One region of the Bradyrhizobium sp. sBnM-33 genome, then DNA from elsewhere that is predicted to be linked to it. Evidence: riboswitches for the same ligand, from Rfam matches in the RefSeq annotation. Region 1 holds a riboswitch; each other region holds the start of a gene.
What was found. A riboswitch is a leader RNA that binds a small molecule or an ion and turns the genes downstream of it on or off. The one in region 1 is predicted to bind cobalamin.
Positions count from the first base shown of each region.

Region 1 (7,412 bases):
GCCGAACACGCCACCACGGAGCATCGAATGACGATGGTCGTCTCTCGACGAGCTCAGTTGCCCCTTTCGGCGGCCGAGCGGGAAGTCAGCGTGGGAGGAGCGACGCTGCTACACATCGCACCAGCTTATAGTTATTCTCGCTGTTGGCCTGATCATGTCAGCCAGTGGTATCGCAATAGGTCGCCGCCGATTGAGCCGTAAGCCTGCAAAGCAGGTCTCTGCGCCGGACAGCTTGGCGCGCCCGCGACGACGCGCAGGATCCCCCGGCGATCGTTCGAGACATTCGGGAGCTCAGTTAGCTCGATGCCGACGCATTCGCGAGCCGGGCGATGTCGATTCCAGAACAGGGGCCGATGGCAACCAAGAATCCGAAGCTTAGAACTACTCCCAGGATGCGATCATGAGCTGTCCTCCTCCGCGGACAGCGTAGCTTCCGCGTTCTCCTGAACATGGCGTAGGGATCGGGGCACCAGCGGCGTCGGCATGGTCGAGTGGACGACCGCCACGCTCGCAACGAGTTGCTACTTCAGCGCGGGCGCCCATCGCCGTCGCATTAACGAGAGAGGGCACGAGCGCTGTCATGAGAAACTAGCGTGACGCGAGGCTACAACGCGCCTTCCTTGCACGGCGGCGGCGCCGGGAGGTGTTGAGATAGGCATTTTGCTCCGGCTGTGATATTAATCCTTGGTCGCGGTAAAGCGTCCGCGGGCGAATATTCAAGATGTTTCTCGCATTGATAAGCATCTCGGAGATATGGGATGGAAGGGGAAGCCTTTCTTTGGTTGGTCCGGCATGCGGTCGTCGATTCTATCGAAGGAACGATCTCCCCTTCGGGCGCTCCGGCCGATCTCAGCGATCGGGCGCATTTGGAAGCCGTGCGAAGGCGCTTGCCGCGGGACGCCGCAAGCTATGCGAGTCCGTCTCAACGAACTCTCGATACCGCGCGCGCATTTGAGCTTGATCCAATCCCGGTGCCTGAGTTTCGGGAGCAGGACTTCGGGGATTGGACCGGCCGACGTCACGACGATCTCGCCGCTTTCGGAGAAGAAGGGTACGCCGAGTTCTGGAAGGATCCCGCTCGTTCAAGCCCACCCGGCGGCGAGAGCTTCGAAGATCAAATTGCGAGGGTTCGGGATGGACTACGTAAAATAGCTGCTGGTCCAGCAACGCTCGTCGTGCATTCCGGCACTATTCGCGCCGCGCTCTGCGTAGCCCTCGACATCGCACCGCAAGCAGCGTTGCGCTTTGTTATCGATCCGCTGTCGATCACCCGAATTGATCGGCTACGGAACGATTGGCGGATTGTGTCGGTCAATCAGAATGTCGCGTTATGAGCGATTCGGAACGCTGGCTTGCGCGAAGGTCGCCATGCCATTGTGCAGAGCGCATGCAAGCCGCAGGATCGGCAATGCGAGCGCGGCGCCCGATCCCTCCCCTAACCTGAGGTCCAGATTGAACAACGGCTGCACATTCAGGGCCTCAAGAACCAGGCGGTGCCCCTGCTCGGCCGATTGATGCGAGGATAAGAGAAAGGGCCGACACGACGGATTAAGATGCACCGCCGTCAATGCCGCGACGGACACGATGAAACCGTCGATCAGGATCGGGAGGCGACGCTGTGCGGCGGCGATGATCGCGCCCGTAATCGCAGCAGTTTCGAGACCGCCGACCGCACATAGGATGTGTTCGGGAGAAGCAGGTGGTCTCGTGAGACCATGACAATCCAGCGCTGCGTCAATCAAGTGCGCCTTCCGCGCACGACCGGCTGCATCGATGCCGGTCCCGCTGCCGGTCATCTGTGCGGCGCTCACGCCAAGCAAGGCCGCGGCGATGGCCGCCGAAGTCGTGGTATTGCCGATGCCCATGTCGCCAACGATCAGAAGATCAGGCTCTGTTGCGGCGGCGCGTGCGACCGCGCGCTTGCCGCAGTCGACGGCGAAGGCGACCTCCACCAACTCAAGCGCCGCTTCCTTGCTGAAGTCCCTGGTGCCCCGGCGCGGCTTGTCAGTCACGACGCCCGGGATCGGTTGTTCGGCGAGCGTTCCAGCATCGACGATCTCGAGACTTGAGCCCAGCTCGCCCGCAAGGACGGAGATCGCTGCGCCGCCCGACGCGAAATTCGACATCATCGCGATCGTTACTTCCTGAGGATAGGCCGATACCCCCTGGGCGACGATACCGTGGTCGCCTGCAAAGACGATGATCGGCACGCGCTCGGCCTGAGGCCGCTCCGTTTGTTGCAGGCCGGCGAGTTCGGTCGCCACTTGCTCGAGCCGGCCGAGCGCGCCGGCCGGCTTGGTGAGTTGAGCCTGACGGGCCAGCGCCGCATCGCGATGGGCGGTCGAGATGCCCGGGCACTCTTGATAGACCCACTCGGGTAGCATGCTGTTCTGCCTCTGATGCTGGCGTTAACGATACGGACGGGCTCTCGCCCGAGCGCGCTATGACCGGCGCTTGAGGATGTAACTGTCCATGATCCAGCCATGCCTTTCGCGCGCCTGCCGCCGCGCGGCGACGATGCGTGGGCCCTCCTCGGCCAGCTCACCTGACATGGTGATCTGGTCGGGCATGCCGAGATAGGCGCCCCACCAGATGTGCAGTCCTCCCGGGTCGAGCGACTGGAACGCCGCGCCGCCATCGAGCATGACGACCACGGTGTCCGTGCCGTGCGGCCAGCCGCCTTCGCGCAGCCGCCGCCCTGTTGTCACCAGAAAAGGTTCGCCGATGTCGTTCAGCGGCAACGAGTGCGCAGCGCAAAGCGCCTGGATTGACGTGATGCCTGGCACCACCTCGATCGTCGGCAACGGATCGAGCCTGCGAGCGATCCGCAGGCTGGAGTCGTATAGCGAAGGATCGCCCCAGATCAGCAGAGCAACGCGCCCGTCACTACCGAGATGGTCCGCAATTTCGCGCGACCAGCTTGCGGCGACGGCGTCGTGCCATTCGTCCACGCCCTTGTGGTAGTCCTCCTGCCCGGCGTCACGCACGGGCAGATCGAACTCGGCGACGCGCGTGCGACCGTTGGTGAGAACTCGCTCGCAAATGGTTCGGCGCAGGTCGGCGAGATCGGATTTCGCCGTGCCTTTGCGCGGAATCAGGACGAGGTCAGCTGCGTTGATCGCACGGATCGCGGCAAGCGTAAGCTGCTCGGGATCGCCGCAACCAATGCCTATCAGGAAGAGCGTTTGCATCTTGTCGCGCGCAAGGGGTGGCCGCGACTTGCGACCGCCCCCCACGTCATCTCTAGGCCGCGTTGTGCAGGCGATAGGTAACAAGACCGTCTGCGGTGATGCCCCGCATCGACTTCGCCAGCGCCAGCACGGCCAAATCGGCCAGCGGCTCGATCACGATGACGAGCGCATAGGACGCGGCAAAGGACGCGATGGCGGTAAGGTTCTCGGCCGCAAAACCAGCGCCGTAGACAGCCCAGAAGGCGACCCATGCCACAATGCCGGATTGATAGGCGGTCGAAAGCGCGAATGCCTGGCGATACTGCAGGTCAACATAGGCGGTGTTGCGGGGAATGATGCGCTCGGCAAGCGCTCGGATCGCAAATAGCGGCACCAACAGCGTGGTCACGTTCATGCCGTATTGCGGCAGATCCGTTGGCACAAAGAACAGCCCCTGAAACAAGAGACCGAGCGCCAGCCCGAACGCGGCCGGCGCCGCGCCGAAAAGCAGGAACAGCGTCGAGCCGAGAATGAAATGCACCTCCGAGACCCCGACCCGGAAATGCGGCAGCAACTCGAAAAACGAGAAGACCAGGACCGTTGTTGCGACGGTGCGCACCGCCAATGAAACGATCCCCTGCTCGCGCACTGTTTCGGCCGCGAGCTTGAGGGCGCAGCCGGCGGCGGCTGCCCCGGTCGCGTAACTCAGCACGAGCTTGGCGCCTGTAACGATTTCCGGTTCGATATGCATGATTTACATCCCTCCTGCCGTCACACCCGACGGCGTTGGCGTCAAAAACTCCAGGGCCGGTCTCCTGGCTCGCGGTTCGAAACGGACCTCCAGCCTTCCCGGGCTTGACGGCCCAGTGGCGGATCGGAGTCCCTCGCCGCTTACAGTCGCGGGGGCGGCCGGGGCTTCAGGCGCCGCAATTGGGTCCGCCCTACCCCATTCCCGATTATACTCCGGCGCTTTGCGCCGGTTCGAGCACCATGCCTGTTCTGTGTGCCCCTTCCGATGAGGCGGCGTCAAGTGGCTCGCGAGGGCGGACGACGGCATCACGGATACTCTCCCGCCAGCGCGCCGAAAAGAATGACGGCCGCCGTCGTTGCAGGGCCGGCTTGCGCGAGCTGCTCGGCGAGCTTCGCGATCGTCGTGCGGACAAGCCGTTGTTCGGCATGGCCGAGAGACTCGGCAAACAGCGCCGCTGTGTCGGGGGCCATGCCGTGCTCAATCAGCTTCGCCGCGAGGGCCGGGAATGTGCGCTTGCCCATATAGACCACGGTCGTCGATTCCGGATCGGTGAGCGCTGCCCAATTGAGATTTGCAGGCAACTGTCCGGCGACATCAGCTCCGGTCACGAACTGGACGCGGCGAGAGGTGTGCCGTCGGGTAAGCGGAATGCCGGCGTGCGCTGCCGCAACGCAGGCCGAGGTGACACCGGGAATGATCTCGTAGCCGATGCCCGCCGCGCGCAGCGCCTCGATCTCCTCTTCAAGTCGCCCGAAGATGCCGGCGTCTCCCGATTTCAAGCGGACCACGCGGGCACCCGCGGCCGCGTAGTCGATCAGCAGCCGGTTGACATGCTCCTGTTTGGCCGAAGGCCGGCCCGCCCGCTTGCCAACCGCCACCAGATTGGCCCCGGGGCGGGCGTGATCGAGGATCGCGCCCGAGGCAAGGTCGTCATACAACACGACGTCGGCGGCGCGCAGACACGCGGCCGCCTTGAGCGTTAGTAGCTCAGGATCGCCGGGACCGGCCGAGACAAAGGAAACAAGGCTGCTCACGTATCCTCCGCAATAAGGTGGAAGAACGTACCGGTGACGAAACCGCGCCGCGAGCCGGTTTCCGCAACGACCGCGCCGGTCGCGTCGCGCACGACGGCCAAGGGTGTATCGGGCTGCGAGACAATCGTGGAGTAGTGAAATTCGTGGCCGCGAAGCCGTGCGCCCCGCCCATGCCCGGGCATCGGCTCAGTGAGCTCCGCGAGCCGGTAGCCCAGATGCATGCGGCGCTGGGCAAAACTGGTCTCCAGTCCGAGCAATCCCGTCATCTCGTGGCGTGCGTCGTTGGCGTCGGTCAAGGCGGTGCCCAGCACCATATAGCCGCCGCACTCGCCATGCACCGGCCGCGTCTCGGCAAAGGACTTTAGCGCGCGGCGAAATCGCGTGTTGGCCGCCAGCCGGCCGGCATGCAATTCCGGATAGCCGCCCGGCAGCCAGCAAACGTCGGCCCCGACGTCGGGACCTTCGTCGCCGAGCGGCGAGAAGGTTGAGATCTCGGCACCGGCGGCGCGCCAGGCCTCGAGCATGTGTGGATAGACGAACGAAAATGCGGCGTCGCGCGCCAGCGCGATGCGCTGGCCGGGTGGCTTGACGTTTTCACTGCGCGCGGCGAGCTGCGGTGACCAGGCGCATGCCGATTGTAGCACTGCGTCGAGATCGACATGCTCGGTGACGAAGCGCGCGGCTTCGGCGATCAGGCCGCCTACCTCTGCCTGCTCCTCGGCCTGCACCAGGCCAAGGTGCCGCTTCGGCAAGGCGATCGCGGCGTGGCGCGGTAATGCGCCGAACACAGCAATGCCTGTGGCCGCCAGTGCGCGACGCACAAGGTCTTCGTGCCGGGCGCTGGCGACACGGTTGAGAACGACGCCCGCAAGACGCACACCGGCACGGAAATCGCGCAGTCCCGCAACCACAGCCGCGGCGGTTTGCGCCTGTCCGGAAGGATCGATCATGAGCAGGACCGGCCAGCCCATCATCTCGGCAATATCGGCGGTGGCACCGATGCCCGAGACGCCCCGCGCGGCAACGCCATCGAACAGGCCCATCGAACCTTCAGCCAGAACGATGTCCGCATCCGCCGCGCGCGAGGCGAGCGCTTCGATCGCCTCGCGACGCATGGCCCAGCTGTCGATATTGACCGAGGCGCGCCCCGTGGCGGCCGCATGAAAGGCGGGATCGATGTAGTCCGGTCCGCTCTTGAAGCACTGGACCTTCTGCCCGCGATCGCGATAGGCGCGCGCCAGCGCCAGCGTCAGCGTCGTCTTGCCAACACCGGATGCCGGCGCGGAGATGACGAGGCTCGCCGCCATCACGATGCCTGCGGAAAGCGCGGCGTCGGCCCGAGGGGCCGATAGCGGCGGTCATAGTCGGCGGCATAGAGACGACTCTCGCTAAACTCCTCCGTACCTAACGTCCGGCCAACCAGGATGAGCGCGGTGCGCTCGAGCTCGGTGCCAACCGCCGCATTGAGGGTACCCAGCGTTGCGCGAATAATGCGCTGGTCCGGCCAGCTCGCGCGCCAGACGATCGCTACCGGGCAGTCCGGTCCGTAATGCGGCGTGAGCTCATCAATCACCTTGGGAAGCAGATGGATCGAGAGATGGATGGCGAGCACCGCACCGGTCGCGGCGAAGGCAGCGAGCCTTTCGCCTTCGGGCATCGCGCTTGCCCTGCCCGGCGTTCGCGTCAGCACGACGGACTGCGCAAGACCCGGCAGCGTGAGTTCAGCCTCGAGAGCCGCTGCGGCGGCGGAAAAGGCCGGCACGCCCGGCGTGATTGAATAGGGAATTTGCAGCGCGCGAAGGCGGCGCAATTGCTCGCCCATCGCCGACCAGATCGAGAGATCTCCGGAATGCAGCCTTGCGATGTTCTTGCCCTCACGATGCGCGGTGACGATCTCCGACATGATGTCGTCGAGTGACAGCGGAGCGGTATTCACGATCCGCGCTCCCTCTGGGCAGTACGCAAGAACGCCCTCGGGCACAAGCGAACCGGCATAGAGGCAGACGGGACAGGCGGCGATAAGATCGCGTCCGCGCAAGGTGAGTAGGTCGGCTGCGCCCGGCCCGGCGCCGATGAAGTGCACCGTCATTCACCGTCTCCTTCCGCGATCGCTGCGGTCGCAGTCCGATCCTGCGAAACCGTCCGCATCGAAATCAGGCGCGCTCCACGGCCTGCCACAGCCAGCGCCGCGGCTTCGGCCAGGGAACCCGTGCCAAACTTCACCTTGATGAATTCGGACTGTGTGGACGTGGCAATGCCGGCCAGCACATCGACTGGAACAGGTCTGATCGGCACGTTGAGTTCACGTGCCAGCAATTTGAGCGCGGCCGTTTCGGCCTTGTTGCTGACAGTTGCGACCGCCGCAATACCGTCAGGACCTCCCGCGGCGGCGAGCGCTTCGCGCAGCGCAGCAAGTGTGACGTCACGCTTGAATCCCAAACCTGCGATCTTCACCTC
Region 1 covers NZ_CP136624.1:1,717,938-1,725,349, reverse strand. The annotation lists gene RX328_RS08125 (histidine phosphatase family protein) at 759-1,334, shown strand; gene cobT (nicotinate-nucleotide--dimethylbenzimidazole phosphoribosyltransferase) at 1,329-2,384, opposite strand; gene cobF (precorrin-6A synthase (deacetylating)) at 2,442-3,191, opposite strand; gene RX328_RS08110 (energy-coupling factor ABC transporter permease) at 3,244-3,921, opposite strand; cobalamin riboswitch at 3,958-4,178, opposite strand; gene cobA (uroporphyrinogen-III C-methyltransferase) at 4,227-4,955, opposite strand; gene RX328_RS08100 (cobyrinate a,c-diamide synthase) at 4,952-6,262, opposite strand; gene cobM (precorrin-4 C(11)-methyltransferase) at 6,262-7,044, opposite strand; gene RX328_RS08090 (cobalamin biosynthesis protein) at 7,041-7,409, opposite strand; gene cbiE (precorrin-6y C5,15-methyltransferase (decarboxylating) subunit CbiE) at 7,406-7,412, opposite strand, start outside.

Region 2 (7,412 bases), 1.1 Mb from region 1:
CCGGACTGGAAATTCGGCATCCGCGACGACGAGCTGCAGAAGCTGGTCGATACGCATCGCAGCGACGACAAGGTCGACGCCGTCATTCTTCTGTCGCACAACGGCATGGATGTCGATCTCAAGCTCGCCAGCCGTGTCACCGGCATCGACGTCATTCTCGGTGGCCATACTCATGACGCCGTGCCGCAGCCGATTGCCGTCACCAACGCAGGCGGCACCACGCTCGTAACCAATGCCGGCTCGAATGGAAAATTTCTGGCGGTGCTCGACCTCGACCTCGGCAAGGGCAAAATCAAGGATGTGCGCTACCGGCTGCTGCCGGTGTTTTCCGAATTGCTGAAGCCCGATCCGGCGATGCAGGCGCTGATCGACAAGACCCGTGAGCCGCATGCGGCCACGCTCAACGAGAAGATCGCATCCGCCGACCGCCTGCTCTATCGCCGCGGCAATTTCAGCGGCACGATGGATCAACTGATCTGCGACGCACTGCTCGGCGAATTGAACGCGGAGATCGCGCTGTCGCCGGGTTTTCGCTGGGGCACCACGGCGCTGGCGGGCCAGCCGCTGACAATGGAGGATGTGATGGCGCAGACCGCCGTCACCTATCCGGAGACTTACGTCCAGACCATGACCGGCGGCCAGATCAAGGACGTGCTGGAAGACATCTGCGACAATCTCTTCAACACCGATCCCTATTACCAGCAAGGCGGCGACATGGTCCGTGTCGGCGGCCTACACTACACCTGCACGCCGACCGAAACCGTGGGCAAGCGGATATCCGAACTCAAGCTCGACAACGGCCGCGCGCTTGAGGCTGGCAAGAGCTACAAGGTAGCGGGCTGGGCCTCCGTCAACGAGCAGACCGGCGCACCGATCTGGGATGTCGTTACCAAACATCTGAGGTCCGGTAAGCCGCCCAACCGCTCGCCGCCGGGCGTCACGCTGAAAGGCGTTGAAGGCAATCCGGGCATTGCGGGACAGGCATGACGGGCTTTTCGACCATGCTTCGCGCGATGGCCGCGGCGCTTCTGATCACAGCCGCCGCGCCACACGCCCGCGCCCAGCAGGCACCGCTGCAGGACAAGCCGTTCGCCGAGCACAAAGTCGTGCTGCAGCTCTCCGACAACGATCCGCGCAAGCAGGGCCTCGTGCTCAGCGTCGCCAGCAACCTGATGAAGCATTACGACCCTGACAAGGTCGCGATCGAGGTCGTGGCGTTCGGCCCCGGCATCGACCTGCTGCGCCCGGAAAATCCCAACCGCAAGATGGTCGAGAGCCTGGTCGCGCAAGGCGCGCGTTTCGACGTCTGCCTCAATACCGTCGATACGCTCGAACGCGAGCACGGCAAACGGCCGGAATTCATCGCGGCGGCAACACCGGTGCAGGTCGGGGTGGCGCAGATTCTTTTTCTGACGGAGAATGGGTACACGCTAGTGCGGCCGTGACCGTCGTTGCGAGCGAGCAGACCGCAATGCCCCCCGTTCATTGCGAGCGGAGCGAAGCAATCCATCCGTCCCCGGGCGGAAATATGGATTTGCTTCGTCGCGGAGCCTGTCATCGGGTGCGCATTCGCGCGACCCGTTGGCTCCTCGCAATGACGTGAAGGCCAGAGCTGGCGCGACACCCCGGCATGATGTGATAAAGTCGAGAAGCAACATTTGGTGTCAGCCATGATCTTCCGTCAACTCTTCGACAGTGTCTCCGGCACCTACAGCTACCTGCTGGCGAGCCGCGCCGGCGGCGAGGCGTTGATCCTCGATCCCGTGCTGGAAAAGGCCGATCGTTACTGCCAGCTGCTGCGCGAGCTCGATCTGCGGCTGGTGAAGGCGGTCGATACCCATCTGCACGCCGACCACATTACAGGCCTCGGCGAACTGCGCGACCGCACCCAGTGCATCACCATTATGGGCGAGCAGAGCAAGGCCGACGTGGTATCGATGCGGGTTTCCGACGGCGACAAGCTGACGATCGAGGGGCTGAGCCTGGATGTCATGTACACGCCCGGCCACACCGACGATTCCTATAGTTATTTGATGGGCGACCGCGTATTCACCGGCGACACGCTGTTGATCCGCGGCACCGGCCGCACCGACTTCCAGAACGGCTCTTCCCGTGCGCAGTATGAATCGATCTTCAACCGGCTTCTGAAACTGCCGGATGAAACCATGGTGTTCCCCGCCCATGACTACAAAGGCGACACGGTTTCCACCATCGGCGAGGAGAAGCGCTACAATCCCCGGCTGCAGGTGCGTAACGTCGACGAATATATTGAGCTGATGGCCAACCTGAAGCTGCCGAATCCGAAGATGATGGACGTCGCGGTGCCCGCCAACATGCATGTCGGCCTGCATCAGGAGGAACTTGCCAAGCAGGGACTCGCGCTCTCTGCCCGCGACGCGATCAACGTTCTCGGCCGGCCCGATATCCTCTTGGTCGATTTGCGCGAGACCAGCGAGCGCGCCAAGCACGGCACGATCTCGGGCGCGCTGCACGCGCCCTACCCTGGCATCGGTGAGAGCCTGAAGCCCGGCGGCATGCTGCGCGAAGTCGCCGCCGCCACCGGCCGCCGGGTCGTGTTCTTCTGCGCCTTCGGCGAACGCTCCGCGATGGCGGTTGCCGCGGCCAAGAATGCGGGACTGGCCAACACCGCGCATATCGAAGGCGGCATCGACGCGTGGAAAAAGGTCGGTGGACCGGTGGTGATGGGGTAGGATTTCATCGTAGCCCGGATGGAGCGAAGCGAAATCCGGGACGCCCCGAAAAGATTCCCGGATTGCGCTTCGCTCCATCCGGGCTACGAATTCACTTTCCCACCCGCTTCAACTCTGCCGTCAGCGCATCGAGCGCATCGGCCAGCATCACGCCGCCGCATTCGGTCAGCCGCTCCGGAATCACGATGCGCCGCTCCGGCGGGTAGAAGCGCTCCAGCGCCGGATGGACCAGAAACGCCTGGCCGTCATCGCGCGCATAATTGCCGGCTTGCGAAACCACGAGAAAGTCGGGCTTCAAGGACACGATCGCCTCCAGCGAGGCAAATCCGCCGAAGGTAAAGCCGAGGTCGCCAGCGGCGCTGCGCAGCCCGACTTCGCTCAGCAGCGAGCCTAGAAAGCTGTCGCTGCCTGCCACCCAGCCGCGCCGCGACAGCGGCAGCACGCGATAATGCCGCTCGGCGGCGGCACGGCGGGCACGCGCCAGCGCGGCGTCGAGCCGCGCGATTTCGGCAGCCGCGCGATCGGGGTGCCCTGTCATGTCGCCGACCTCGCGGATCTGCGCGCGGGCTTCGTCGAGGTTTCGCGGCACGGCGAGCTCGGCAAGATGAAGACCCTTCGCCTTCAACAGTTCCCGCGTCGAGCGCTTGTCAAACGCACTGGCGATGACCAGGTCCGGCTTGAGCAGCAGCACGTCCTCGGCCGCGCCTGATAATACCGGGTAGCGGCTGATGTCGCCCGCCTGCGATTGCCAGCCGTCGCGTGCAAAGCGGCTGAGGCCTAAAATCTGCTCGGGGTCGGCCAGCGTCAGCAGCAACTGATCGCTGCAGACATTCATCGACACCATACGCGGAGGGCTGGCCGCGAGTGCCGCGCCGCCTGACATCGCCAACGCGGCGATCGCAACAAGAACGCCGAACCGTCGCATCAGACATCCGCCCAGGGCACGATCACCGCCTCGCGCTGATATTCCGCGCGGTAGGCGCTGATCCGAAATACGTCCGCCATCACCTGCTCCGATAACCCCGCGCTCGGTGTGCCCCACGACACTAGATTGCCTTCCTTCAGCACCAGCACATGGTCGGCAAACCGCGCAGCAAGCCCGAGATCGTGCGTCACCACGATGATCAGCACACCCTTGTCCGCGGTCGCGCGCAAGTTCTTCATGACGTCGATCTGGTGCCGCGGGTCGAGCGAGGCGGTCGGCTCGTCGGCCAGGATGATCGGCGCTTCCACCGCGAGTGCGCGGGCCAGCGCCACGCGGCTGCGTTCGCCGCCGGACAATTCGGTGACGCGTCGATCACTGAACTCCATCACGTCGACGGCCTGCATCGCGCGCAGCACGGCCTCGGCATCCCTGGGCGACAGCCGCGCCGGATCGGTTGCGCCATGCGGGTAGCGGCCGAGCGCCACGATATCGCGCGCCGGCAGCGGCCAATGCACGAGATGCCCCTGCGGCAGATAGCCGAAGCGTTTGGCGCGCTCACGCAGCGACAGTGAGACCAGCGCATCGCCGCCGATCGTGATCTCGCCTTCGGAGGGGATCAGCCCGGCTAGCGCGCGCAGCAGCGTGGTCTTGCCGGCGCCATTCGGGCCGACCAGCGCCACCAGGTGCCCCGCCGACAGCGCCAGCGAAACGTCCTTCAGCACGACGCGGCCGGCGAGCCGCACGCCGAGTCCCCTTGCGGTCAGCAGCGCAGCCTCGCTCATGCGACGCCTCCGCCGAGCGCGCGGCGTTCGCGCATGATCAGATAGAGGAAGAACGGCACGCCGATAATCGAGGTCAGCACGCCGACCTTGATATCCGATGTTGAGGGAATGATGCGCACTGCAATATCCGCGGCCAGCAATAGCGCCGAGCCCGCGAGTGCGCTCGGCACCAACAGCCGCCCGGGATCGTGGCCGATCACGGGCCGCATCAGGTGCGGCGCGACCAGGCCGATGAAACCGATGGTGCCGGTAACAGCGACGGCGCCGCCGACACCCAGCGCGACGCCCGAAATCACGAACAGCCGTAGACGCCCCACATCGACGCCAAGGCTCTGCGCGGTTTCCTCGCCCAAGCTCAGCGCGCGAAAGGCGTGGCGCTGGCTGAACAGCATGACCGCGCCGGCAATGATGAATGGAAACGCCAGCATCACATGCTGAAAGCTGCGATCCTCGAGCGAGCCGAGCAGCCAGAATGCGATCTCCAGCACCACGAAGGGGTTGCTGGAGAGGTTCATCACCAGCGCGGTGGCAGCGCCCGCAAAGCTCGAAATCGCCAGTCCCGAGAGAATGAGGATCAGCAGACCCGCATTGCGGCCGGCGATCGAGAGCAGCACGAACACCGAAGCGAATGCCGCGATGATCGCGGCGACCGGCAGCGCATAGGAGCGCACGTCGGCCAGCCCGATCGCAATCACCAGCACCGCGCCAAAGGCGGCCGATTGCGGCGCGCCGAATAGCGAGGGCGAGGCCAGCGGATTGCGCAGCAAGCCCTGCAGCGACGCGCCCGACAGCCCGAGGATGGCGCCGATCGCCAGCGCCAGCAGCGTGCGGGGCAGGCGGATTTCCCGCACGATCACCTGCGCCACCTCGCTGCCGCCACCGAACAGCGCTTGCGCCACCGCAAGCGGCGACAGCCGCACCGGCCCGATGCCGAGCGAGATCAGCATCAGGAGCACAACAAGGGCAGCAAGCGCCGCGGTCGCGCCGATCCGCCGGCGCGCGGCGTCCTCATTGGTCAGGGCTACGGCTTCAACACTCATCGATCGTCCTAAAGCAGGTTTACCCGCCCCGGTACAGGCGGCGGGCAGGCGTGCTCATGCGGCAAAAATAGCGCACTCGTCCAGTGAGGATCGCGGGACGCCCCGGGGCGCATTGACTCGGACTTTGACAAACTTCTACCATAGTTCCCGACGGTTCCCGTTTTGGGGATCAAAAGGGAATGCGGTGCGGGGAAATCCCCCAATTCCGCGGCTGCCCCCGCAACTGTAAGCGGCGAATCCTTCGTCACATGCCACTGGGCACTCGGTCCTGGGAAGGCGACGATGGGGTAACGACCCGCGAGCCAGGAGACCTGCCGTCAGCCGTGGTCACACGCGAAGATGTCGGTCGGGGAGTACAGACATTAGCTTCACCTGAGCTGCTCAAAGCACATGGTGAGACTTGGTTCGCTGTGACGTGCCACTGACGTCATACCGAGGTCCAAGTCATGTCTTTCACCAACACAGCCGCAAGGCGCCGCCGCTTTTGGCTCGCCTCCAGCTTTCTCGTTCCCATCGTGTCGCTAGGCATCTCCGGTGCGCACGCGCAGCAGACGGCGGCGGAGCCATTGCCGCCGATCGAGATAACTTCGCCTACCGACCCGAACCGGACTCGCGCAAAACCGACCTACAATGAAGCGTCGACCTCGCGCCGCGTCGTGCCGGCGGCGGTGCCGTCGACCGGCGGAAGACCCGCAGCGGGGATCGGCTCGAACACCGCATCCCAGGGCGTCTCGCAAGGCGCGGACGGCAGCGGCGACCGCCAGTTTTCAGGAATCGTCGGCTCGGCGTCGACCGTTATTACCGCCGAAGAGATCGCGCACTCACCGGCTCAAACGCTGCAGGAAATCATCGCGCAAACGCCCGGCGTGCAGCTGACTAGCCTGTTTGGTGGCGTCAACGGCGCCAAGACCAGCGTCGACCTGCGCGGATTCGGCGCTTTCGCGACCTCAAATACGCTGGTGCTCATCAATGGCCGAAGGCTCAACGACATCGACATGGCCGGTGTGGATTTTTCGACCATTCCGCGCGACTCGATCGAGCGCATTGAAATCACGCGCGGCAACAGCGGCGCGGTGCTGTATGGCGACAACGCGGTCGGCGGCGTCATCAATATCGTCCTGAAGAACGGCGTCGGTGGCCCACCTGTTGCCATGCGCGCAGAGGCCGGTATCGGCTCCTTCAACCAGCGCATGGCCTCGGTTTCGGCGGCGCTGAATTCGGGACCATGGTCGACCTCATTCTACGGCAACGCAATCAAGTCCGACGGCTATCGCGAAAACAACGCGCTCGACCAGCGCAACGGGGTCGGCAATCTCAATTACACCACTCCCGATCTCAAGGCCTTCCTGACGGTGACCGGCGACGACCAAAAGCTCGGACTCCCCGGTGGCCGCATCGTCGATCCCTCGATTGGCGTCAACGAACTGGTCACGAACCGCCGCGGCGCCGCCACGCCATTCGATTATGGCAATCAGCAGGGCGCCAGCGCTACCGCCGGTTTTACCAAAACCCTGTGGAACGGAGCCGAACTCATTGTTGATGGCGGCGTCAGAGACAAGAAAACGCAAAGCGGATTCTTCGGGGCGATACCGTTTGCGTCGCCATTTCCGAGTTTCTCCTCCACCTATAACGACGCATCATTGCAGACTTGGTCGATCACGCCACGATTGAGCATCAAGAACTCGATCCTCGGGGTGCCCTCACAGATCCTGACCGGTATCGATTATTACGATGCGACGTTCCGCCAGGACCGCGGGGCGTTCAAGGGTCTTGCGCCGACCCACATCTACGATCTGTCGCAGCAGATGCTGGCCGGCTACTGGCAGCAATCAGTCGGCCTGTTGCCGACGACCGACTTCTCCTATGGCGCCAGGATTCAAAACACCAGCCTGAGCGCCCGGGATCGGTTCGACGCCAACGCGCCCGGTTGCGCCATGTTCTTTAATTGCAGCGA
Region 2 covers NZ_CP136624.1:650,794-658,205, reverse strand. The annotation lists gene soxB (thiosulfohydrolase SoxB) at 1-987, shown strand, start outside; gene RX328_RS03055 (hypothetical protein) at 984-1,445, shown strand; gene RX328_RS03050 (MBL fold metallo-hydrolase) at 1,671-2,711, shown strand; gene RX328_RS03045 (ABC transporter substrate-binding protein) at 2,803-3,636, opposite strand; gene RX328_RS03040 (ABC transporter ATP-binding protein) at 3,636-4,418, opposite strand; gene RX328_RS03035 (FecCD family ABC transporter permease) at 4,415-5,458, opposite strand; cobalamin riboswitch at 5,593-5,792, shown strand; gene RX328_RS03030 (TonB-dependent receptor) at 5,905-7,412, shown strand, end outside.
Region 2: linked by a shared signal. The riboswitch ahead of RX328_RS03030 (TonB-dependent receptor) and the one ahead of RX328_RS08110 (energy-coupling factor ABC transporter permease) in region 1 are both predicted to bind cobalamin.

Region 3 (7,412 bases), 600 kb from region 1:
TCTTCAATCCGATGCGGACCAGGAAGCCTATCGGGATCGCCAGCACCATCATGTCGTACATGAAGAGATAGGGCGTGGTCAGCAGCGTACCTGCGGCAAGCGCTGCCGCCTTCAACGCATAGGGCACGCGGCTTCGCCACATCAGCGCCAGCACCACGGCAACGGAGGCGGTGAGAACCCACTGGAACGCCCAGCCGAGCGGCTCGCTGCCGCCGAAGTAACGCACCAGCGAGAAAATGCTCTGCAGCTTCCACCATGTGGCTTTGCCCTCGGTCAGGAAGGCTTGCGAGAATCTCGGCATCCAGTGGAAGAACGCCAGCCAGCTTTCGATGCCGAAGGCGAGCCATGAGGCAAACGCCACCACGACCGCCGTGACGCCGGCACTGACGAACACCCGCCAATGCCCGGCCGCGATCAGCACGACCGGAAACAGCAGCCCGTATTGCGGCTTGTAGGTCAATAGCCCGAGGCAAATGCCTGCAAGAACCGGCCGGACGGGTATCAGATAGAGCGTGCCGCCGATCAGCGCCGCAGTAAGGAAACCGTTCTGCCCGACAAAGGAATTCACCAGCACCGTCGGAATTGCGAGCGCGAGCAGAAGGCCGAAATTGCGGCCTACGATCGCGCGCATGACGGCGAGGTAGGGAAGCATGCTGACATATACCCAGCCGGCATAGCCTACCGAAAAGGGCAGCATCGCCAGCAGCGAAGCGACGAACAGGAACGGCGGCGGATAGTGCCAGGCAAAATAGCCGACGAAATCCTGACCGAGCTTGGCGACCTCGATCTGCTTCTGGATGTCCCAATCATAGGCCTGCGCCGGAACGCCATCGAGCACCAGACGGCCCGCGGCCCAGACGTTGATGAAGTCAGTCGGAATACCCAGGCCCTTCGAGTCGTAAATCCACCAGCTTGAGAAATACGCCACCGGGCAAAGAACCAGGTTGGCCATTGCCAGCGCAAGGCACACCTTCACGAGCCACTCGGGAATCGGAGCTTGGTCGCGGGCGGTTTTGGGGGTGGAAAGAGAGGCGGTCATGCGCGGTCCTTGCCTGGCGCGCCTGTCCGAAGACGCACGCCTTCAAGCAATAGGCCGGACTGATTTGAGGAAATCTTAAGTTTTCGGGCGCAAGCGGCGGTTTTTCCGGTCGTCCCTCGAACCCAGGGACCCACAACCACCGGAGCTAGTTATTTACAAAGAGCGCCAACCTAAGTGCCTCATTGAGAAATCACGCGGTATGGGTCCCCCGCGTCCGCGGGGACGACGTGTTGGGAGAGTATGGCTTCCCCCTACTCCCAACTCAGCGCACCGCCGTTCTGGTACTCGATCACCCGCGTCTCGAAGAAATTTTTCTCCTTTTTCAGGTCCATCGCTTCCGACATCCAGGGGAACGGATTCTCAATCTCGTCGAACACCCGCTGAAGCCCGAGTTGCGCGCACCGGCGGTTGGCGATGAAGTGCATGTAGCTCTCGCACAGCGCCGCATTCAGCCCGAGGAAACCGCGCGGCATGGTATCCCGCCCGTAGGCCGCTTCCAGTTCAGCCGCCTCGCGCACCATGGCGCGGACTTCGTCCTGAAACGCCCTCGTCCACAGATGCGGGTTTTCGATCTTGATCTGGTTGATGACGTCGATGCCGAAATTCAGGTGAATGGATTCGTCGCGCAGGATGTACTGGTACTGCTCGGCGATGCCGACCATCTTGTTGCGGCGGCCGAGCGAGAGGATCTGCGCAAAGCCCGTATAGAACCACATGCCCTCGAAGATCACGTAGAAGGCAACGAGATCGCGCAGGAACGCCTGGTCGGCTTCCGGCGTCCCGGTCCTGAAATCTGGATCGTCGAGATGCTGGGTATGCCTGAGCGCCCAGGCCGCCTTGTCGGTAATCGACGGCACCTCGCGATACATGTTGAACAGCTCGCCTTCGTCCAGCCCCAGACTCTCGACGATGTATTGGAAGGTGTGGGTGTGCACGGCCTCCTCGAAAGACTGCCGCAGCAGGTATTGCCGGCACTCCGGATTGGTCAGATGGCGGTAGATCGCCAGCACGATGTTATTGGCGACCAGGCTTTCGGAAGCCGCGAAGAAGCCGAGATTGCGCTTGATGGCGCGGCGCTCGTCTTCCGTCAGCCCATCGCGCGATTTCCATAGCGCGATATCGGCCTGCATGGAAACTTCGGTCGGCATCCAATGATTGTTGCAGCCGGCGAGATATTTCTCCCAGGCCCATTTGTATTTCAGCGGCAGCAGCTGATTGACGTCGGCACGGCAGTTGATCATCCGCTTGTCGTCGACAGACACCCGTCCACCGTGGCGATCGATCGTGCCGAGGCCGGTTTGTTCGGCCTGGGTGACGGATTGCGCCACGACGGGCGGCGTCTGATGCGGGGATGCGGATGGTTCGGACCAGTCGAGCATTGTGGTTTCCTTTTGTTCTTGCTGCTTACTGGCAGGCTTCGCATTCGGGATTATCGATCGAGCACGCCACCGCACCGGTTAAATCCGGCGCGGTGGCGGCCAGCGCAACGATGATCGGGGCTGGAGCCATCATCGTCACGGACGCGACGCTGTTGAGCTTGCCGTCGGTCCCCCGGAGCGTGGACTTTTCGACATGCGTCGCGCTGCGCGAGCGCAGGTAATAGGTCGTCTTCAGCCCGCGCGCCCAGGCCAGCCGATAGAGCGCATCGAGCTTCTTGCCGCTAGGGTTGGCGATATAGAGGTTGAGCGACTGCGACTGGTCGATCCATTTCTGCCGCCGCGATGCCGCCTCGATCAGCCAGGCGCTGTCGATCTCGAAGGCGGTCGCATAGAGCGCCTTGAGGTCATCGGGAATGCGATCGATAGCCCCCAAGCTGCCGTCGAAATATTTGAGGTCGTTGACCATCACCTCGTCCCACAGCCCGCGCGACTTGAGGTCGCGGACCAGAAATTCGTTCACCACCGTGAAGTCGCCGGACATGTTGGATTTGACATAGAGGTTCTGGTAGGCGGGCTCGATCGACTGCGCGACGCCGCAGATGTTGGAAATCGTCGCGGTCGGCGCGATCGCCATCACGTTCGAATTGCGCATGCCTGATAATTTGGCACGCTCGCGCAAGGTATTCCAGTCGAGCGTCATGCTGCGGTCCATCGCCAGACCGCCGCGGGCTGCCGCCAACAGTTCGATCGAATCGATCGGCAAAATGCCGCGGCTCCACAGCGAGCCGTCAAACGACGGATAGCGCCCGCGCTCGGCGGCCAGATCGACGGAGGCCGAGATGGCGTAATAGGAAATCATCTCCATGCTGGTATCGGCGAACGTTACCGCCGCGTCGGACGCCATCGCGATCCGCATCGCCTGCAGCGCATCCTGGAATCCCATCAGCCCGAGGCCGACCGGACGGTGTCGCAGGTTCGAGCGCCGCGCTTCGGGAATGGTGTAGAAGTTGATGTCGATAACATTGTCGAGCATCCGCATCGCAATGGTCACGCTGCGCTTCAGCCGCGCCTCGTCCAGCCGGCCTTCCCGCACGTGGTGAAGCAGGTTGATCGAGCCGAGATTGCAGACGGCAGTCTCGTCGTCGGACGTATTGAGCGTGATCTCGGTGCAGAGGTTTGAAGAATGAATCACGCCAGCATGGCTCTGCGGCGAGCGTAGATTGCAGGGATCCTTGAACGTGATCCAGGGATGCCCGGTCTCGAACAGCATGGTCAGCATTCTGCGCCAGAGATCGGTGGCACGGATCTGCTTGAACACGCGGATCTCGCCCCGCGCCGCCTTGGCTTCGTAAGCCGCGTAACGCTCGGCGAAAGCCTCGCCGTAGAGATCGTGCAGGTCGGGCGTCTCGTCCGGCGAGAACAGCGTCCATTCGCCATCGGCCTCGACGCGCTGCATGAACAGGTCGGGCACCCAGTTCGCGGTGTTCATGTCATGGGTGCGGCGGCGATCATCGCCGGTGTTCTTGCGCAGCTCCAAAAATTCCTCGATGTCGATGTGCCAGGTTTCGAGATAGGCGCAGACCGCGCCTTTGCGTTTGCCGCCCTGGTTGACGGCGATCGCGGTGTCGTTGACCACCTTTAGAAAGGGCACCACGCCCTGGCTTTCGCCATTGGTGCCCTTGATATGCGCGCCGAGCCCACGCACGCGGGTCCAGTCGTTACCGAGCCCGCCGGAATATTTTGCGAGCAGCGCATTGTCCTTGACCGACTTGAAGATGCCGTCGAGGTCGTCGGCGATGGTGGTGAGAAAGCAGGACGACAATTGCGGCCGCAGCGTGCCGGAATTGAACAGCGTCGGCGTCGAGGCCATGAAGTCGAAGGACGACAGCAAATCGTAGAACTCGATCGCGCGCGCCTCGCGGTCGATCTCGCGGATCGCCAGCCCCATCGCGACCCGCATGAAGAACGCCTGCGGCAGCTCGATGCGATTGCCGTGCACATGCAGGAAATAGCGGTCGTACAGCGTCTGCAGACCCAGAAACTGGAACGCCAGGTCGCGTTCCGGCTTCAATGCCGCGGCAAGCTTTTTCAGGTCGAAGCGCGCCAGATCGGGATCGAGCAGTTCGGCCTTGATGCCGGCCTTGATGTAGGCTGGAAAGTACTCGCCGTAGCGCTCGGCCATCTCGGCCTGCGACGCGCTGGTCGGCGTGTCATGCACGAAAGACAGCACCTCGGTGCGCAGCTTGTCGAGCAAGAGCCGCGCGCTGACATAGGCGTAGTTCGGCTCCTGCTCCACCAGCGTGCGCGCGGCCATCACCGACGCCAGCGCCAGTTCGTCCTCGCTGATGCCGTCATAGAGATTGCGCTGCGTCTCGGCGAGCACCGCGGTGGCGCCGACGCCCTGAAGGCCAGTGCAGGCTTCTTCGATGATCAGCGTCAGCCGCGCGATATCGAGCGGGACCTGCACGCCACTGGCCAGGGTGACACGTAACGAGGGCTTCCCCGATGGCTGGGCGGCCATGGCCACGTCCTGTCCGGCACGCTGGCGCGTACGTTCCTCGCGATAGAGCACATAGGCGCGCGCGACCTTGTGATGCTCGCTGCGCATCAAGGCGAGCTCGACCTGGTCCTGCACGTCCTCGATATGAAAGGTGCGGCCCTCGCTCATCCGGCGCGACAGCGCGCCGACGACCTCGGCGGTCAGTTGCTCGACGATTTCATGCACCCGGCGGGAGGCCGCCGCGCCATGTCCCTCGACCGCGAGAAACGCCTTGGTCATCGCGACCGAAATTTTGCTGGCGTCAAATTTCGAAACCGTGCCGTTGCGACGAATCACCTGCATCGGCGGCTGCGCTTCCGAGACGGCAAGCGATTCGGGCCGCAACCGGATGAATGGAGCGGCACTGGCTCCGCGATCGAGAGAGAGTGACATCAAGAGACCCCGTGATGGTATTGGGGCTGGATGTCAGAGAGGACGCTGCTTCAAATGCGCGGGCGAGAAACCCCGGCATGAATCTGCAAGCGCCGCCGGGACACCCCGCCCGTGGACGTTTTTTCGGTGTCGCGGCAGGTCTCCTGGCTCGCAGGTCGCCGTTGTCCCCGTGTCTTCCCAATGCGATGCCGCATCAGTGACGTAAGATTCGGAAAACAACTCACTGCTTACAGTTGCGGGGGCAGCGCCGGATTTTCGCGATACACCGGCTTCCCTCTTAGCCACCATGTGTTGGGTCATGGCGGACCGTGACGGCTATATCTCGTGTTATTCGCGTCCGCCTGTCAATGGGGAGAGCAGGTGATGTGCAAGAATTTCGGCGAGGGAACCTGCGGCTGTGAACAACGATTACAACGAACCAGCGAATGTCGCCGAGTTGACGCGCCTGCCGCGTTGCCGATAAGTGGACCCGTCGTGGTTCTTCGGGAGACGTTCTTCCGAAGCTAAGAGGGAAGCCGGTGCGGCCGAAAAGCCAAAGCCGGAGCTGCCCCCGCAACTGTAAGCGGCGAGCCGCTGTCCAATGAAGTCACTGAAGCCTCACGAGGTTTCGGGAAGGCCGGACAGCAGCATTGACCCGCGAGCCAGGAGACCTGCCTCGACAACATACACGTCCTCGGGCGGGGTGTCCCGGTGGTGCGGTTGCGATTTTCCGCGCGCGCTCTGCCGTTCGCGAAAATCCAGACGTGTCACTTCGGCCTTTGCCCCCAACTTTTGGGGTTAAGCCAATGTCTGGTTCTACATCTTCTTCCATCATCTCCACTTCTTCACTTCCCGTTGCCTCCCTCGGCACGCCGCGCATCGGTCCGCGCCGCGAGCTGAAATTCGCGCTGGAGAGTTTCTGGTCCGGCGCAACCGACGAGAAGGCGCTGATCGAGACCGGCATCGGGCTTCGCGCCGCCAACTGGGCGCGTCAGAAAAAGCTTGGCGTCAACGTGATCCCGTCGAACGATTTCTCGTTCTACGACCAGGTGCTCGACACATCCGTCATGGTCGGTGCGATTCCGGAAATCTATCGCTGGAACGGCGGGCCGGTCTCCCTTGCGACTTACTTTGCGATGGCACGCGGCGCACAAGGCAAGGCACATGAAGCGAGCTGCGGCCATATCAATCACGGGCACGACGCCGCGCACGGCGTGCCGGCGCTCGAGATGACAAAATGGTTCGACACCAACTACCACTACATGGTGCCCGAACTGGCCAAGGATCAGAAATTTGTCCTCGCCTCGCGCAAGCCGATCGAGGAATACGAAGAAGCCAAGGCGCTGGGTTATCAGACCCGCCCTGTGCTAGTCGGGCCGGTCACGTTTCTCAAACTCGCCAAGAGCAAGGATGCCGGTTTCAATCCGCTGTCCCTGCTTGATCGCTTGGTGCCGGTTTACATCGAGGTCCTGCGCGAACTCGCCGATCGGGGCGCGGAATGGGTGCAGATCGACGAGCCGTGTCTGGTGCTCGACCTCGATATCGTCGCGCATCAGGCGCTGCATTATGCCTATGCGAAGATCACGAGCGCGGTGCCGCAGCTCAAGATCATGCTGGCGACCTATTTTGGCGGGCTGGGCGCCAACCGCGATACTGCGCTATCCCTTCCCATCGCCGGCCTGCATCTCGACCTGGTGCGCGCGCCGGAGCAGATCGACGAGCTCGCCGGTTTTCCTGACGACCTCGTGCTGTCGCTCGGAATCATCGACGGCCGTAACATCTGGCGCGCTAATTTGAGCCGGCTTCTCGACCGGCTTGAGCCGGTGATCGCCAAACTCGGCAAGCACCGTGTGCAGGTCGCCCCCTCCTGTTCGCTGCTGCATGTCCCGATCGATCTCTCACTTGAGACCGGGCTCGATCCCGAAATAAAAAGCTGGCTGGCATTTTCGGTGCAGAAGCTCGAGGAGCTGGCCACGCTCGGAACCGCGCTGGCCGATGGCCGCAGAGCAGTCGCGGACAGCCTGAAAGCTTCGGACCAGGCGGCAGCCTCCCGCAAGGCGTCGCCGCGCATTCACGACCCGAA
Region 3 covers NZ_CP136624.1:1,120,539-1,127,950, reverse strand. The annotation lists gene RX328_RS05295 (glycosyltransferase family 87 protein) at 1-1,039, opposite strand, end outside; gene RX328_RS05290 (ribonucleotide-diphosphate reductase subunit beta) at 1,291-2,418, opposite strand; gene RX328_RS05285 (ribonucleoside-diphosphate reductase subunit alpha) at 2,444-5,350, opposite strand; cobalamin riboswitch at 5,466-5,676, opposite strand; cobalamin riboswitch at 5,809-6,023, shown strand; gene metE (5-methyltetrahydropteroyltriglutamate--homocysteine S-methyltransferase) at 6,136-7,412, shown strand, end outside.
Region 3: linked by a shared signal. The riboswitch ahead of RX328_RS05285 (ribonucleoside-diphosphate reductase subunit alpha) and the one ahead of RX328_RS08110 (energy-coupling factor ABC transporter permease) in region 1 are both predicted to bind cobalamin.